DNA from 4 places in the Paenibacillus sp. sptzw28 genome. Region 3 is predicted to be linked to each of the others. Evidence: riboswitches for the same ligand, from Rfam matches in the RefSeq annotation. Region 3 holds a riboswitch; each other region holds the start of a gene.
The links. A riboswitch is a leader RNA that binds a small molecule or an ion and turns the genes downstream of it on or off. The one in region 3 is predicted to bind cyclic di-GMP.

Region 1 (4,052 bases), 240 kb from region 3:
ATCAGACGATTCCTGGATCGATTCGCTGATATGCTGCATGCCGGATGCCATTTCCTGAATGGCCTTGGCATTCTCCGAGATGACCTTCGTCATTGTCTCATTCCCTGAGGCGATTTCCTGAATCGATGCGACAGCTTCATATATCATATCTGTCGAATGCTGCGTTCTCTTCGAAACTTCATCGGTGGAAGCTTGTACATATGTTGTCGTGTCCCTGACTTGTTCGATCATTTTCTTCAGTTGCTCCGTCATGCGATTGAAGTGAGACATTAATTGGCCGATTTCATCATGGCTCTCAACTAAAATCCGCTTGCTCAGATCCCCTTCCGCCACTGTCCGGGTATGCCCGACAAGTTTGATAAGAGGCTTGGTTATTCTGGTCGAGATAAAGATCATAATCGCTGTTCCGATCAGTATGAAGGCGATGGACAGCACCAAACATATCGTGATAACATTACTCTTCAAGTCCTTAATAAATTTGGCATTCATATCGATGCCTAACATGGAATCCGTTCCCGCAATGGAAAAATAGACGGATTTATGCACACCGTACTCATCTTCATAAATCTTGCTGAAAATCACTTCCGAAGGCCGGGACAACGTCGCAGCCTGCTCGGGAGTAAAGGGATAAGGCGTTAAATAGTCGTCCGTCCCGCTCAAGACCAAAATAACGTCCTGCCCGTTCACTTTACTCATAATATAGACTAATTGCACATTGTCGTTTTTACTAATGCGGTTTGCTATTTCATGCAGTTTCTGATAAGAGTCTTTATCTGTTTTGGCTTTATTGACCAAATCAGCCGTAACGCTGGCACTGTATGTATTCATGTTTGTTTTCAGAACTTGCTCAAAGCTGGGCAACAGGTGATTGTCGATAATGTGCATCGAGTAATAATAGAGCGTTAAGCTGAAGATGATCGAAAAGAGAGAAAGCGGTACAATGGCGGCTAAAGAAATTTTCTTTACGATGGAATCCTTGAAGCGCAGGGCGCTTACTAATTTGGTTGAGGCTGATTTCACGTAATTTGTCCCCTTTAAGAAATATAATAACTGTAGGCATAAATTTGCATAATACTGCAAATTTCAACAATTTTCGCAACAGGCTCAAAAGAAAACTGTAAAAAAAGAGTCTCCTCTTTCTTTACAGTTCCCCGGTCAGGAACTCATTGAATTGGCTTGACCGGCTTGTCCTCTAATTATATAGGAATCCAAATTCAACTTAATCAGCCTATGATTCTCCAGCATGGTTTCGCTGCGGTAAAAGACAACTGCGAACATATTGAATTCCTCCGGCATGACCCTGTACTCCAATATGTTTTGAAAATGTTGCTTGAAGCCTTCATGATTGAATCCCAGAATGTTGTGGCCGCTATCCAGCTCGTATTCCGCACAAAAGAAGCTGTATACCGCATCATCCATGCTTTTGGTGATAGTCTGCCAATCGGGTTTTTGTTGCAGAAAGAAGCTTTCATAGGAGTTGATACCGTAAGCGTGAATCCCTAACTCGGTTGTTCCGCATCCCGCGAACCGGAATGGATTGATTTCCACCGGTACGACGCTGCCTTTGCTCGTTTTCCGCACTTCCGCATGCAAAGGGAAATTGCGGAGCTCCAGCTTCTTGCCGATTTTGGATAAAAACTCGGTCAAGGGTACTAACATTTCCTGGATGACATGCTTGCTTGTATAATATATTCGGTCGCTTGTATCGCTTTCGTGCATAAATTTGCGTGCAAATACATTTAATATGACCGGTTGTCCATCGAAATCGAAATAAGCGTCAATGGCATATTCCGTACCGTCGATCCACTGCTCTATAATTACCTCGTTGGCATTGACTACGTCCTCCGAGTACATGTCTGCGCCTATGGTGAGGGCTTGCCGCGTAGAGCGGATTGCTTCTCTCCACTGACCCGCGTTCTCAACCCGATATACGCCGATGCTGGAATACCCGACCGAAGGCTTGACGATAACCGGGTACGGCAATTTGGCCGGATCGATTGAGTCCAATTCGTTCAAGTGTAAGCTCTGAAAATATAAATCAGGATAATCCGGCTTCATCAACTGACGGAAAGCAGCCTTGTTTTTGAAGATGCCGGCCTGTTGCCAAGCAGGGCGGTTCTGAAGATTTTGACCGAGGAGACGCAAAGATGCTTCGGAGTTGCACAAAAGAGGCTGGGGTTCATGGCTGCTTGTAAATCGGTGAAAAAAAGCTTGTTCTGAGAAACGGTTCAGTTCCGCTTCGTTAGATACGTGAACATCATCCGCTTTTAGAATGGGAACTTCGTATTTGCGCAGCGTTTGAGCCAATACTTCGGAGACATACGGTTTGGTGACGATGATCATCGAATCCCTCTCTCTTTATCGACGCGTGGACCAAAAGCTTTTATAACTAAAAGCGCCAGTGCCACAAGTCGTGAATTTGGTAACCCGGCCATCATAGTTCATAGAACGTTAGACCCGTGGCTTTGCGTCCTTGTTTTTCAACAAGTTTGCTTTTGACAAATTTCTATTCCAATTCCTTCCGACAACATCAATTATAATACCGTTTTGTCAGTACTATGTAAACATTTTGCCTTGCCGCTCGAATACTTCCAACTTGGACGAATGCTTTTATTCTACAAGTCCATCATCTCCTTCGTGGATAAAAATGCAAAAATCGCACACTGATTATATCGGCAATAAACATTGAAAAGATAAGGTGACTTTAAGTAACTTTGGGGTCACTCTAAGTCACCTTATCAAGCTGCCTATTCCAGCAGGATAGCCGACTCTCTATCATCAATGACATATGGGATGCCAAGATGATTGCTCAACAAGATGTTAACGGTGCCCTGAAACAACTCGATCTGAACAAGGTCGTGATCACTTTTCGTTCAATATAGGACCCGACAGTATCACTCGCCTGAAGGCTCATCACGGTCAGCAGCTTGATTGTCTGGATTACACGTAATGATTATTTTCTCGTCATAAGTGGTGAAGAAATAGATTTGGTTATTGAAAAGAAAGTTCCAGCAGATGAAGAAAAGGGTTTGTATATATGAATGGGATTTAACAACTGCTTAAAGGAGCTGGATAGATAATTTTCATTTCTTTTATTATTTTTATCGTCTTACCAAGGTCTGGTCATTTCAGCTAACGGGAGTTCAACCATTACACAGCGGCAGCCGGCCAAACGATCGGCTACTTTTTTAAGTTTTGACACCCTGGCACACATGTGACCCACCCCGCACGCCAACGGTCATTTTGCTGTAGAACGAAAATAAAGTAATAGACTGGAAAATAAAGTTGTAGACTAAGAAAATAAAGTTGTAGACCAGGAAAATAAAGTCTTAGACTAACGATGCATCATTAACCGAGGGACGGTCAGATTTGTTTAAAACCAGCGAGACTGAGCAATTGCCAGAGGTCGCTCTTTTGGCGAACCGAAGAGTGTGGCTGATTAGGAAACTATCTGCGCTTGGAAAGTAGTATTTGCTGTTGGGTAAAGTAAAATTCCGCAAAAAATATCAAAACAGAGCGTTCCATCTGTCGTAAAGTGAGTATATCGATATGGAGGCATTAAAGTGGATTATAAGGATTTGGTAATCAAGGCCATTACCTATATTGAGGATCATCTGACCGATCAGAGCTTAAGCACCAAGGTTATGGAGGCTGCGGGCTATTCGCCGTACCATTTTCACCGGATCTTCCTATCGGTTACGAGAAACTCCGTCTCGGAGTACATACGCAAGCGAAGATTGACACAAGCAGCATACGATTTATTTTATACCAACCAAAGGATCATAGATATTGCCATCTTGTACCGGTTCGAGTCTCAGGAATCCTTCGCCCGATCCTTTTGGAAAATGTTCTCCATCTCGCCTGGACAATTTCGAAAGCAAAGGGACATGAAGGACACGCTGTTCCGGGCAATGGAGAAGCTTCCTTTGGATGAAGTGGGGCTACAGCATTTGAATAAGAGCGTCTCCCTCGTGCCAGCTTTTGTCTGCCTGAATAAGCTACATCTGGTCGGCATGTCAATACCGGGTGTCAATTCGGACGAGGTCGGAAAG
Region 2 (4,052 bases), 1.0 Mb from region 3:
GGACGCAAGAAACCTCGTCCGTTGAAAAAGCATGGCAGAACGTGCGGAGCTTCCTAGGACGCGGAGTTCCGGTTGGGCTTAAGTTAGACTCCTATTATTTGGATTACTTCACGAACAAAGTGCATTTTGCCGCCCACTATGCGGTGATATATGGCATGGATGACGAATACGCCTACATGGCGGATACAAGACAACAGGGTGGACTAGTGTCGACGCGTTTGACCCATTTGGCCATGGCTAGAAACGCAAGGGGGCCTATGAGCTCCAGGAATCGCTCCTTTACGATCGAGCCGATCGTCACCCTTCCACCTCTTGTGCCCGCAATACGATCATCCTTAACCAAGAATGCACATGACTACTTGAATCCGCCAATTCGAAATATAGGGAACAAAGGCATTATAAAAATGAGCAGTGAAATCCTGAAGTGGCCTTCTCGCAGTAAGAACTTTGAGCAAGATCTATGCTTGACTGCGTTATTAATGGAAAGGGCGGGAACCGGTGGCGCTTTGTTTCGAAATCTATATCGGGATTTTCTAAAAGAATGCGTGGATCTGTTTGGAGACTCGAAAGTAGTACAGGCATACTGGTTGTTTATGGAAATCGCTCCATTGTGGGTAAGCGTATCTTCTTTGATCGACCATGTAGGTAGAACGGGGAACCATCAGGTACTGAACCAGGTTTCCGAGCTTTTGCTCGAGATTGCGGATAAGGAACGTGCAGCCATGGAGTTATTATTGACAGTTTGACTTTTTAGTTGGATTTCACAACTCTAGCGCAATTCGTTTTGAGTCAACATTTGGGGTAGACGCAAACAACTGCCAACAGGCTGCAAACAACAGCATTGGAGCCTGCTTGCTGTCACTCACATCCTTCCGGGTGCTACCTTGCTTCACTTTTCCTTTTGTTAGCATTCCGTTCGGCTTGGGACTATTCAAGAGTAGGGGTTCGTGGGGGAGTAAGAAGCTGGAGCGACTGGATTTCGAATCGCGAGAATCCCATCGCGACAGGGCAGGAGTAAGCGCCGAGAGGCGGCACAAGACGCGGGTTTCGAGGGCTGTGACAGTTTACCATCGGGTACACTGCTGCAGCCTTCTTTGGTGTTAAGGCAATTGAACTTAAATCTTATTTTGTAAAATAGTTAAAAGGTCCTATTTGCAAACGTATTAAAAACTTATAGATTTGACAGTATACGACAATTTAAAATATCGTACGACAAAGGCAAACCCACTGAAAAGTGGCGACGCAAAGCTATAGGGGCTAAGGTGGACGATTCTTCCATGATGCCAGCCAGTTTACCGAATACGACGGGAACCTCCGTCTATTAATGAGTATGCAAGTAGATGTGGGGTTTTTTGTTGTCTAAATTTTCGTATACGACAAGTTTATTCCTGAGGGAGGTGAATGACGAACAAACACTCGTTAGCGATGAGAAAACTCCCGCTGATGCGGGCACAGCGGACAAAAGCGGGGAAAGAGAAGGGGATTATTAAATAAAATCGAGTTACATCTGGACTTTAATTGGAGGAATTACATTGAAGAAAATTATTGTCACCGGAGCACTCGGGCAAATCGGATCGGAATTGATTATGAAAATGAGGGATATTTACGGATACGATCGTGTAATTGCTACAGATATTCGAAGAACCGAATGTGATGTTGTTCAAACAGGGCCGTTTGAGATAGTGGATGTTACAGATTCAAAAGCTCTGTTCGATGTGACCAAAAAGCATCAGGCGGATTCCATTATTCATCTTGCGGCATTGCTGTCAGCTACGGCCGAGTCAAACCCGCTTCATGCGTGGCATTTAAACATGGACGGCCTTATCAATGCATTGGAAGTGGCGAAAGAGCTCGGCTGCCAGTTCTTTACCCCGAGTTCAATCGGTGCATTTGGGCCAACGACGCCAAAAGACAATACGGCGCAGGATACGATACAACGCCCGACAACGATGTACGGCGTAAATAAAGTCGCCGGTGAATTACTTTGTGATTATTACTATTACAAATATGGAGTTGATACGCGGGGGCTTCGTTTTCCCGGACTTATTTCTTATGTTGCTCCTCCTGGCGGGGGAACGACGGACTATGCCGTTGAGATTTATTACGAAGCGATTAAGCATGCGCGTTATACTTCCTATATTGCGCCAAAAACATATATGGATATGATGTATATGGCTGATGCATTAAATGCCATCATTACTTTAATGGAAGCCGATGCTGCAAAACTGAAACACCGAAATTCGTTCAATGTAAGCGCTATGAGTTTCGAACCGGAGGAAATTGCTTCGGAGATTCGAAAGCATATACCGATGTTTAAACTGAGCTATGATGTCGACCCGGTCAGGCAAAGGATTGCAGAGAGCTGGCCAAATTCGATCGATGCAACCGCAGCCAGACAAGAGTGGGGCTTTAAGGCAGAATACGACTTGAGGAAAATGACGGAAGAGATGCTTTTGATGGTAAGTGCGAAGTTCAATTTGATTGCTTAGATTAACCTTTGTATAAGTTAGGGAAGGGTGAAACACATGCAAAAGCACATATATGGGCCAATGATCAGCAAACACATAGATATCAAGCCTTTTGAGATTGTTGAGGGTGTCCATTTTCATGAACTGTTAACGAAGGAAATGGGTCCTAAAACAATTATTGCAGGATTAGCCACTTTCAAGCCGGGCTTGGGATTAGCCTGCCATATTCATAATGTAGAAGAATCCGTAACCATATTAAAAGGAAGCGCCTATTGCGATGTCGAAGGGGAGCGGACCCTTTTACAACCTTACGATACTTCTTTTATTCCGGCAGGTATTGCACACCGGCTCGAAAATGCAAGTACTTCGGATGAGTTGGTTATTATATGGGTTTATTCTCAAATTGATGAAACATTCAAGCCGGTAGATATTGAACGAATCTATGTAGATGCCGACCGCTGCATGCTTCCAAAAAAAGCAGTAAACAAGAGCGCAGCCGGCCATGAACTCAAAGAGTATGTTAAAACCGTATAGATTTGTTCTCAATCCAAAAATCACTGACTGATATTGTCAAGAAAGGGGGATATAATGAGAAAAACTGCTTATTGAGGAGTGTCAAATATGGACTTGAATTATTACGATACGTTTATTATGGTGGCGGCCGATTGTCCCGCAGAGAACGGCATCGTGCCTCCGGATAAGAAGAGCGGAAGAACGAAGCCCGGAATCGAGTTTGAGCTGATCGCCAATCATCCCTACAAATACACCTCAGAGGACCTTCTGTATGAAGTGCATATCCGTCACAAAAACATTCCCGAAGAGGAGCTGGCGGCGAAGGGGACCCAAATCAGGGACGAATTTTTCCAGAAACCGATGCCTTGCCTAAGAGCATCCATGCTTCCTAAGAAATACGGATGGGGGATTCATTTCAATGCTGAAGGGAAAATGGCGCTCGTTCCCGTTGGTTCCCCGGATTATCGGCGCTTCGTCGAACAGGGCAAGGAGGACGTGAAGCTGCTCGCGGCAATGAGAAACAGCAAGAAGTAGTCGACAAACGAATATTAACAAATGTTTGGTTTCGGCAAACCGATCCTCCTCTCCTTTCGTTAGCTGTAGTAAGTAGACAGCCCGTTTCTACTTCGATTATGACAGGAGGGGGTGAAAGATAATGAATTGGTTGAGGGAGAATAAGTACGCCGCGATACTGCTCACGATTGTTCGGCTTTATGTAGGCTGGCAGTGGCTCACCGCCGGCTGGGGCAAGATTACTGCAGCGAAACCATTCGACGCAAGCGGCTTTGTGAAAGGTGCGATTGCGAAGCCGATTATGGAGAGTGGGTCAAATGAGCTGGTTTATTCAAACTATGTATCGTTTTTGAAAAATTTTGCACTGCCGAATATCAAAATTTTCAACTTGATTGTGCCGTGGGGCGAATTTCTGGTTGGGCTGGGATTGATTATTGGCTGTTTGACGACAGCAGCGGCTTTGTTCGGTATCATGATGAATTTCAGTTACCTGTTTGCCGGCTCGATCAGCATAAACCCGTGGATGGCGCTTCTAGGCTTTATTATCCTCGCGGCAGG
Region 3 (4,052 bases):
TTTGCAAGTAAATATGCAAAGAAAGCCTCCTGAACCAACGCGGTATCCTCTCCTTCATACAACGAATGCCAGAACATGAACGAATCGGCCATCCCGAAAATGTCTCGTTCGGACACCGGTCTTAAAGACTGCCTGAGCGCTTCGTCCAGCAGCATGCTGCCGGACTGGCCGTAAATGTGTAGCATGGGGTCGTATGCCTTGACGGCTCTGACGATCGCCTCGGCGATTTCCGGCCGTTTATTCGCCATATGGTAGAGGGCCCCAGGCGGTTTCACATGCCGCAGCCTGGAACCGGCCGCTTTTACAAAGGCGTCCAAAGCACCGAGCTGGTAAAGGATGATGTCACCGACCTCCGCGCCCGTCACTGCCATTTCCCTGCGACCGAAGCCGAGCCTGTCAGGCAGGCCCGGATGCGCACCGATTGCGACGCCCGCAGCCGCGGCACGGAAGACCGCTTCACGGATGCGGATCGCCCGCATGGAAGCCGCAGGCAATGTTCACGGATGACACATAGCGCAGAAGCGCTTCATCCTGACCGAACGTGTAGATGCTGTAACCTTCACCGTAATCGCAGTTGAGATCGACCCGGCCGGCTTTGAGACTTTCCGAAGTTCCATTCATGGTGCCTCGCTCCAAGGCTGCAGGGGAACGCAAGAAGGCCATTGAAATCGCCAAAAACTTACTCGAATCGGGCGTCCATGTTACAGGGTATCGCTTCGTCCATCAGGCTTAGTTCACCTAAAAATGCTTCAGATTCGGCAGGACTATTGAGAAAGTATTACTACAAAGTATATTTTTCCCTCTTTTTAATTCGCAATAATTTCTGTAAAAAAAGTGTCGAAACGTGTTGATTTCCATCGATAAATACTGTAAGGTAATTTTAGGTACTACTACAATCAAATACTTCGTACGACAATAGCAAACCCACTGAAAAGTGGCGACGCAAAGCTATAGGGGCTAATGTGGACTAACCTACGACCACGATGTCAGCCAGTTGCCGAATACGACGGAAGCCTCCGTCTATTTTGGGACGGAGGTTTTTTGTTTACGGTTAAAATTGATTGATAGAATTATAATTAATGGAATTTACCCTTTAAAAGTACTTTAAAGTAAGTTATTAATAAATCTGAATATTCGTGCGATAATGGCAAACCCATTGAAAAGTGGGGACGCAAAGCTACAGGGGCTAAGGTGGTACATAATGCGACGATGCCTGCCAGCTATCGAATACGACGGAACCTCCGTCTATTCATATTTAATCAACGATAGATAGGGGGTTTTTCATGTTCAAATACCGAGAAGCATCTGGTTAAGCATCCCAGAGCGCAAGTTACGGCTTAAGCTTTCATGAGCATGCAAACGGTCTGTAACGGACGGCATCCGCAGCCGATATCGTTTTCACCGTGGCTCATGGCGGAATGATTGCTTGTCGAGTCGTCGACCGTAACCGCTAAATCATCGCAATATCAGATGTGGATTTTTTTCTTTATAAACTAAATCCAGTAAGAGAGGGGGGGGGATTTATGTCTGGCTTTCAAACGAAAACGGTGCCTGCTGTAGCGTCGACCGCTTTCCCGATTCTGATCGCCATCAGTATTGTGCATTTATTGAATGACGCGATGCAGTCGACCGTTTCGGCACTTTTTCCGATTTTGAAAGAGTCGCTGCATTTGACGTATAAGCAGATCGGGCTGATCGCCTTTTGCATGAGCATGACCGCTTCACTGCTGCAACCGATGGTCGGGAAAATGGCGGATGCTCATCCCCGGCCCAATATATTGCCCCTAGGGGTTATCTTCACATTGGCCGGTATTGTTGCGCTGTCCATGGCGTCGAGCCTCGGCGCCATTTTGCTCGCTGTTTTCGCCATCGGCATCGGATCAGCCGTCTTTCACCCGGAGTCTTCCCGCGTTGCTTATATGGCCGCCGGGAACAGACGCGGACTCGCGCAGTCGATATTTCAAGTCGGAGGAACGATCGGCAACTCGCTGGGCCCGATTATGACGGCGGTATTGTTCGTCCCTTTGGGGCAGTTCGGTGTCATCTGGTTTACAATTGCGGCAACAGCCGGCATCGTGATCCAGGTTTACGTAGCAGGTTGGTATCGTGCCAACATGACGATGTGCGCCAGCATCAAAGGCGGGGCACCCCGTGCAAGCCGCGCTGCAGCATTGTCCCGGAATAGGATGGCTTGGGTGATTGTGATTCTCGTATTCCTGCTTTTCTCCAAGTATGTATATATTTCCAGCATAACTAGCTACTATTCGTTTTATTTGATTCATAACTTCGGTATGTCAATTGCGAATGCGCAATTGCTGCTGTTTGCGTTTTTGTTAGCGTCTGCGATCGGGTTGATGTTTGGAGGACCGATTGCAGATCAATATGGCCGCCGGAACGTCATTTTCCTTTCCATTTTTGGGGCGGCGCCGTTCTGTCTTTTGATGCCGTACGCGAACTTGTTCGGTTCCGCTGTGCTCGTCGTCTGCGCCGGGTTCGTTCTGTCATCGGCTTTTTCGATTATTGTCGTCTATGCGCAAGAGATGCTTCCGGGCAATGTCGGTCTCATCTCCGGACTGTTTTTTGGTCTGGCGTTCGGTCTCGGCGGTCTCGGGTCAGGCGTGCTCGGCTGGGTCGCTGATGCGAGAGGCATCGAATTTGTTATGCAACTGTGCGCCTTCCTTCCTTTGCTTGGTGTGTTTGCCTTACTGCTTCCAAAGGACCGAAATGCGACGGAGGCCTGACGGCCTCTTCAAACAATTTTTAGTTTATGAAAGGGGTTCGGGCCATGATTAGCTTATTTGTATATGGCACGTTGTTAACAGGGGAATCAAACCATCATGTTGTCGCTCCTTATCTAATAGCTACTGAACCGGGCGCAGTCCAAGGAAAGCTGTACAATGTCGGACCGTACCCCGCGCTTGTGCTGTCCAAGAGCCGTGCTGCAGGCGTTATCGTGGGTGAATGGATGACCGTAAGCGAATCCGGGCTGCCGGCGTTGGATCAGTTGGAGCACTTTTATGCACCGGGGGACTCGAGAAACGAATACGAGCGCGTGCGTGTCGTCGATATCGACGGAAATCGTGAAGGCTGGGTATATGTATATGTATGGCGCGATCCGAGCGGCTACCCGGAAATCGCATCCGGCTCGTGGCGAAGCGTCGTGGAGCGGTCGCGAGGCGATTCGTTAACAACCCGGTTGCCTGTCTGAAGTAGGCAGCGGCCTGATCCATACTTCTACCTCCATCTTGTGAGTAATATGGAGGTAGCGCGATGAGCAACTTTTTACAGTTGTGAGGTTGGTCGGCAATTCATTTGCGGCTCAGAGCCTGCTGGCGCCTTTCAAGCGCAATTGCCTCCCGCATTATGCTGCAGATGCAGCAGCATAATGCGGGAGCCAAGTTGGAGGCGCCACGGTTATGGAGAAAGGAAAATATGTCATGGCGTTGAAGCTGCTCGAGGAAGCAGGCACTGGTCCGCAATTCGGCGGATGTCGTCTATAAGACTGGCTTGAGCAAGCTGAAGCTCGGGAATCTGGAGGAAGGCGAGCGGCTCATTCGGTAGCTTGAAGCCGAATCCGCGGATGAAATACAGAGAGTCCTATTTGGGAGGCGGGGATTATTGGCAGAAGGTGTGAGGATCTTTCCATTGGGGGAACGCGCGCTTATCGTCAAGTTCGGTGTCGGTATCGATCCCGTTTCGCACCGCAAGGTGTTGGAACTGACGCGCACTTTGGAACAAAATCCGTTTCCGGGGTTTCATGAAGCTGTGCCGTCTTATGTATCCGTAGCTATTTATTATGATCCCGTAATTGTAGGTAAGGCGGGCAGGCCGTCAGGAGATGCACAGTCGAAAGTTGTTTCATGGTTAACGGAGCGTGCGACGCGTGTTCACAACGCAGCAGTGACAAGTGCAAGCACGTTTACCGGAAACACGGTTGAGATTCCCGTCTGTTACTGTTCCGAGTGCGGTCCGGATTTGCCTTTCGTTGCGGAACACAACATACTATCGCCTGATGATGTCATTAAGATCCACACGTCCGGATCGTATACGGT
Region 4 (4,052 bases), 2.3 Mb from region 3:
GGATCAGCGCCAAGGCCGCGATCGCGCCGGACCAGCCTCCCCATGCGGCAATTTCAAGCCGTCGTCCGGACCGGCGGGAGACAGCCGCCCGAATAACGGCAAATCCTGCGGCACCTGTTAACAGAACGGCCAGCAGCAGAACCGTTGCTGACATACCCGCCGCACCCGCAGCCCCTCCGCTCCGCAGCCCCGCCTCCAAGGCGAAACGGTAAGCCGCACCTGCGCCTATCACTGTCCAGGCTGAATAGATAAGCCACTTGACCCGCTCAGGCCGCGTAACCAGCAGCAAACCGGCAAGCCAGCCGGCCGCAGCCGAGAGCCAAGCGCCCCGCGACTCCGTCAGCAGAAGCGTAAGCGCGGCCGGTATGACCAGCACCGCCGCGGATATAAACGCAGCACGCGATCCGGCACGGGCAAGCAGCAGCCACTGCCAAATCAAATAAGCTCCAGCGACCGTCCCGAGCAGGTTCGGATATTGCATAAATCCGGCAAGCCGGGCGCCGACGGAGGATAATTGATTATCACCCGTGAACATGATCATTTCTGGAAACGAAATCCACCCCATCCACCCCGCCAAGGCTCCTCCGATAACGAAAAGGCCTGCCGCCTGCAGCGCCGCCCCCAATAAGAAGGGATGGCGTCCGGATCCGAACCACATATACCCGGTCATAAGGAAGGCGGCATATGCCGACCATCTTATTGCTTGTTCGATAGTGCCCAGCACGGAAGCGGGCTCATTCAACAAAGATAACCCGTAAAGCAGCGAAATAGCGACCGGGCCGTAGGCTTCTGCCGGAACGGATGACCAGCCTGGGAGAACGGAAGCACGCGCTGAACTGCCTGGCGATAATCCAAGAGTCGGGCTTTTCGTCTGCCGCCGAATCCGGATGCGTCCTGCCGTCTCTGCGGCAACCGCCCATCCAACCGCAACTGACATCATGACCCATTCCCACTTATAGAAATTCACATCAAAAAACATACCGTATCTGTAAGCCGAATGGGCAAGCATGAACGCGAATAACAATGAAGCGATAGCCACAACTATTGCCGGCATCTGATATCCCCTTCTACGGCGATGTGAAATATCCCAGATTCTACCTTCTTATTACCGATTGTATCATAAGGAAACGTGAATCGATAACCAAAGATTAAACAGAGACAGGCGCCCGGGTACGATGACCTTCGGGCGCCTGTATATTAATCGAATCATTCCGAAGCATTTCGAAAATCGGTTGAAATGCTAACTGCGCTCTTTCCCTGGTTTCTCCTCTTTCCTGCGATAGTAGGAGGCTACCTGTTCACGCAGTATAAACGCTCTCAGCGCCCGCTGCCGGTGAGCGTCCAGTTCGCAGAAGCGGGCTCCATAAAACGATTGCCCCCCGTCGAATTCGCTGCGCATGATTTCGAGCGAGCAATGAAATTCCGAGCCGAGCATTATTGTTGCCTCGACGACTTCGCTGACAAGTATTTTCGGTCCTTCGGAAACGATAAATCCGATACCGGAGCAGCTGATATTTCTTGCATATAAACTGATCGATTCGGTAAATTCAAACGTCTCCGGCCCGTCTTTAAGCTCTCTTGTTTCAGAAATGGTTCGCTTCAACGTTCCGTTATGCCCGATCTCCAAGCGAGGTGCTTCGCGTTTCTCTTCGAGCCCGACAAGTGCCCGCGACGGAAAAAGAACGGCGATGGAGCCTTCAGCCCTGCCGATGACAGTCGATTGCAGCCGGTGAATACCTACCGGTGAATAGATTGTCAAGTCGACTGGGTTACCCAGATCGAACGACTTGAACTCCGTCATCTCGATCTCCATCATTTCACCTTCGATATGAGACAGAACCCCGGTTGAAACATAGCCGTCTTTCTCGACGACCGTCCGACTGAGTATAAGCGCCTTCTCGGTGAAGGTGGCCTTCTCTACCCCGTATCTCTGCTTATTCCGCGCATTCAGTATCACTTCGGGACCTCCTAAGCGTTTTGCGTGGCAAAACGCAGCTTCGTAAGCATACACTTGGGGTTTTGCGTGGGCAAAACGCAGCTTCGTAAAGCTGTTTTTTAAAATAAAAAAAGCTGCTTCCACGGAGCCGCTTTTGTCACCCAGAATGGGCGGGTCATTTCGGCAGCCAGGCTATCATTCGTTCAAAATTGAACCTTAGACCCTTTAGCTTTGCGTCCTTGCCTTTCAGCAAGTTTGCTATTGTCGATGTATGCAGTTGTGGAGTTTACCTACATTTCTTTAATAATCATCAGGCAGTTCTGGTCCTTGAGATCAATCTCGTACGGGGCTGGCGGCGGACTTCCGTCAGCTTCACGAAGCACCCTTACCTTTGGCCGATGAAGCGCAAGCGGATTGTTCAGTGCCACGACGGCAATCTGGCCTGAGCTGAGAAGTACTGTCGTTGCAACCGGGTAGATCGATATATGCTTGCAAAATGTCCGGATCAGCTCGAGATCAAAAAATGTGTTTCCTGCCGCAAACAAATATTCGATCGCTTCTGTCGGCGTGTATCGTCGTCTATGGGGACGGGGTGAAGTTAGTGCGTCGTATACATCGGCCAGCGAGATGATTTGCGCATATTCATGAATGGCATCCTTACTCAGCTTTCGCGGATATCCAGAGCCGTCATACCGCTCATGATGCTGCAAGGCGCAGTGCGCGGACAGAAGAGATATATCATGCTGAGCCCTGAGAATATTGAATCCTTCCTCCGTATGCTTCTCCATCGTGGCCCGTTCTGCAGCGGTAAGTGGCGATATTTTATTTATCAGCTCTTTGGGCAATCGCGTCATACCAATATCGAACAGCAGCGCACCCATTCCCAGTTCTTCCATCTGAGTCCGGTTATACCCTTTGGCAAGTCCCATAATACCGGCCAATATAGCCACATTTACCGAATGCTGGAACAAATAACCGTCGGCAACTTGAATGTTGGTCAGGCTTACCAGAACGTCTTCCCTGGCGATTAGGTCCTGCATGATATCACCGAAAACATGCCGGAAAGTTCTTCCCATCTCGGGAGCAATGGCTCTGCCCTTAGCGGCCGGCTGTTCCATTAGAGTATTCATCGTTTTGAATACCGCAGCTGTGGCAAGCTTACACGTATCGTCGCGAATAGCCGACGTCGGTTCGATATCCTCCGTCATGGGATCATCGAGATACAGCATATCGATTCCGAGCGATTTAAGGCGCTTGATGAACCGTTCATTAAGCTCCACGCCGGCTCCGAGCAGTATATTTCCGTTTTCCTGCAAGATAGGGCTAGCCAATTTGTCTCCCGGCCTTGCGGAAAGGATATTTAATTTTCGCATCTGCAGCTCCCGCCTTTAGTGGCTTGCTCTCTATTTATTGCGCCTGCATCATCCCAGGTTCGGCATGCTTCATTTTCCGTGATTTTTTGTCCGCGTACATCCGTTTATCCGCCGTATGAGCAAGCTCGCTTAACTGATTGCCCTGCTCCGGAAAGGATGCGCTTCCAACAGATACCGAAAGGCCAAATCCGGTAATGACCGAAAGCCTAAGAAGCTTTTCCTGCAGCTGCTGCAGTAATTTCTCAAGCAATCTGTCGTCCGCATAAGGACAAATCATGATGAATTCGTCGCCGCCCCATCTACCCGAAATCTCCCCCCGCTGGGCACAGATTTGGAGCGTTTCGGAAACAAGCCTAAGCGCCTGATCCCCTTGCTCGTGACCAAACCGGTCATTGACCTCTTTGAAATCGTTTACGTCCAAGATCAGCACCGTTAATTTCTTGCGTTTGCGCTGCGCCTGATTAACAAGCTTAGGGAAGTTTGCCTCTATGAAGCCGCGATTGTACAGACCCGTCATACAGTCGATGGTTGAGTTTGACTTAAGCAAATCGTATTTGCGCCCCAGCAGCCACGCAATCGGAAGGGCGGCGGCGGCATAAACACCGGCGAAGGCATAAGATGCAGCCATGGCGGAGGTATCTTTCATCCAATAACCGAGTCCGGCCATATACGTAATGGTCCCGATTGTAACCGCTGCTGCAGTAATACGTCCCGCGAAATACATACCGCTCCCCCCATCAACT

Region 1: another riboswitch for cyclic di-GMP. It lies ahead of KZ483_RS04335 (ATP-grasp domain-containing protein); the one in region 3 lies ahead of KZ483_RS05380 (MFS transporter).
Region 2: another riboswitch for cyclic di-GMP. It lies ahead of KZ483_RS00625 (L-threonine 3-dehydrogenase); the one in region 3 lies ahead of KZ483_RS05380 (MFS transporter).
Region 4: another riboswitch for cyclic di-GMP. It lies ahead of KZ483_RS22650 (PilZ domain-containing protein); the one in region 3 lies ahead of KZ483_RS05380 (MFS transporter).

Annotation. Positions count from the first base shown of each region.
Region 1 covers NZ_CP080545.1:916,184-920,235, forward strand. Annotated here, with positions in the region: gene KZ483_RS04330 (methyl-accepting chemotaxis protein) at 1-1,020, opposite strand, end outside; gene KZ483_RS04335 (ATP-grasp domain-containing protein) at 1,156-2,343, opposite strand; cyclic di-GMP riboswitch class I at 2,419-2,504, opposite strand; gene KZ483_RS04340 (GyrI-like domain-containing protein) at 3,564-4,052, shown strand, end outside.
Region 2 covers NZ_CP080545.1:147,041-151,092, reverse strand. Annotated here, with positions in the region: gene KZ483_RS00630 (BtrH N-terminal domain-containing protein) at 1-746, shown strand, start outside; cyclic di-GMP riboswitch class I at 1,208-1,300, shown strand; gene KZ483_RS00625 (L-threonine 3-dehydrogenase) at 1,533-2,489, shown strand; gene KZ483_RS00620 (cupin domain-containing protein) at 2,550-3,002, shown strand; gene KZ483_RS00615 (DUF6157 family protein) at 3,090-3,515, shown strand; gene KZ483_RS00610 (DoxX family protein) at 3,637-4,052, shown strand, end outside.
Region 3 covers NZ_CP080545.1:1,156,173-1,160,224, reverse strand. Annotated here, with positions in the region: partial or broken gene KZ483_RS05385 (LamB/YcsF family protein) at 1-621, opposite strand, end outside; cyclic di-GMP riboswitch class I at 908-1,002, shown strand; cyclic di-GMP riboswitch class I at 1,137-1,228, shown strand; gene KZ483_RS05380 (MFS transporter) at 1,524-2,741, shown strand; gene KZ483_RS05375 (gamma-glutamylcyclotransferase family protein) at 2,786-3,208, shown strand; gene KZ483_RS29055 (carboxyltransferase domain-containing protein) at 3,631-4,052, shown strand, end outside.
Region 4 covers NZ_CP080545.1:4,934,244-4,938,295, forward strand. Annotated here, with positions in the region: gene KZ483_RS22645 (O-antigen ligase family protein) at 1-1,054, opposite strand, end outside; gene KZ483_RS22650 (PilZ domain-containing protein) at 1,241-1,957, opposite strand; cyclic di-GMP riboswitch class I at 2,116-2,206, opposite strand; gene KZ483_RS22655 (HD-GYP domain-containing protein) at 2,227-3,309, opposite strand; gene KZ483_RS22660 (GGDEF domain-containing protein) at 3,344-4,052, opposite strand, start outside; gene KZ483_RS22665 (histidine kinase N-terminal 7TM domain-containing diguanylate cyclase) at 4,047-4,052, opposite strand, start outside.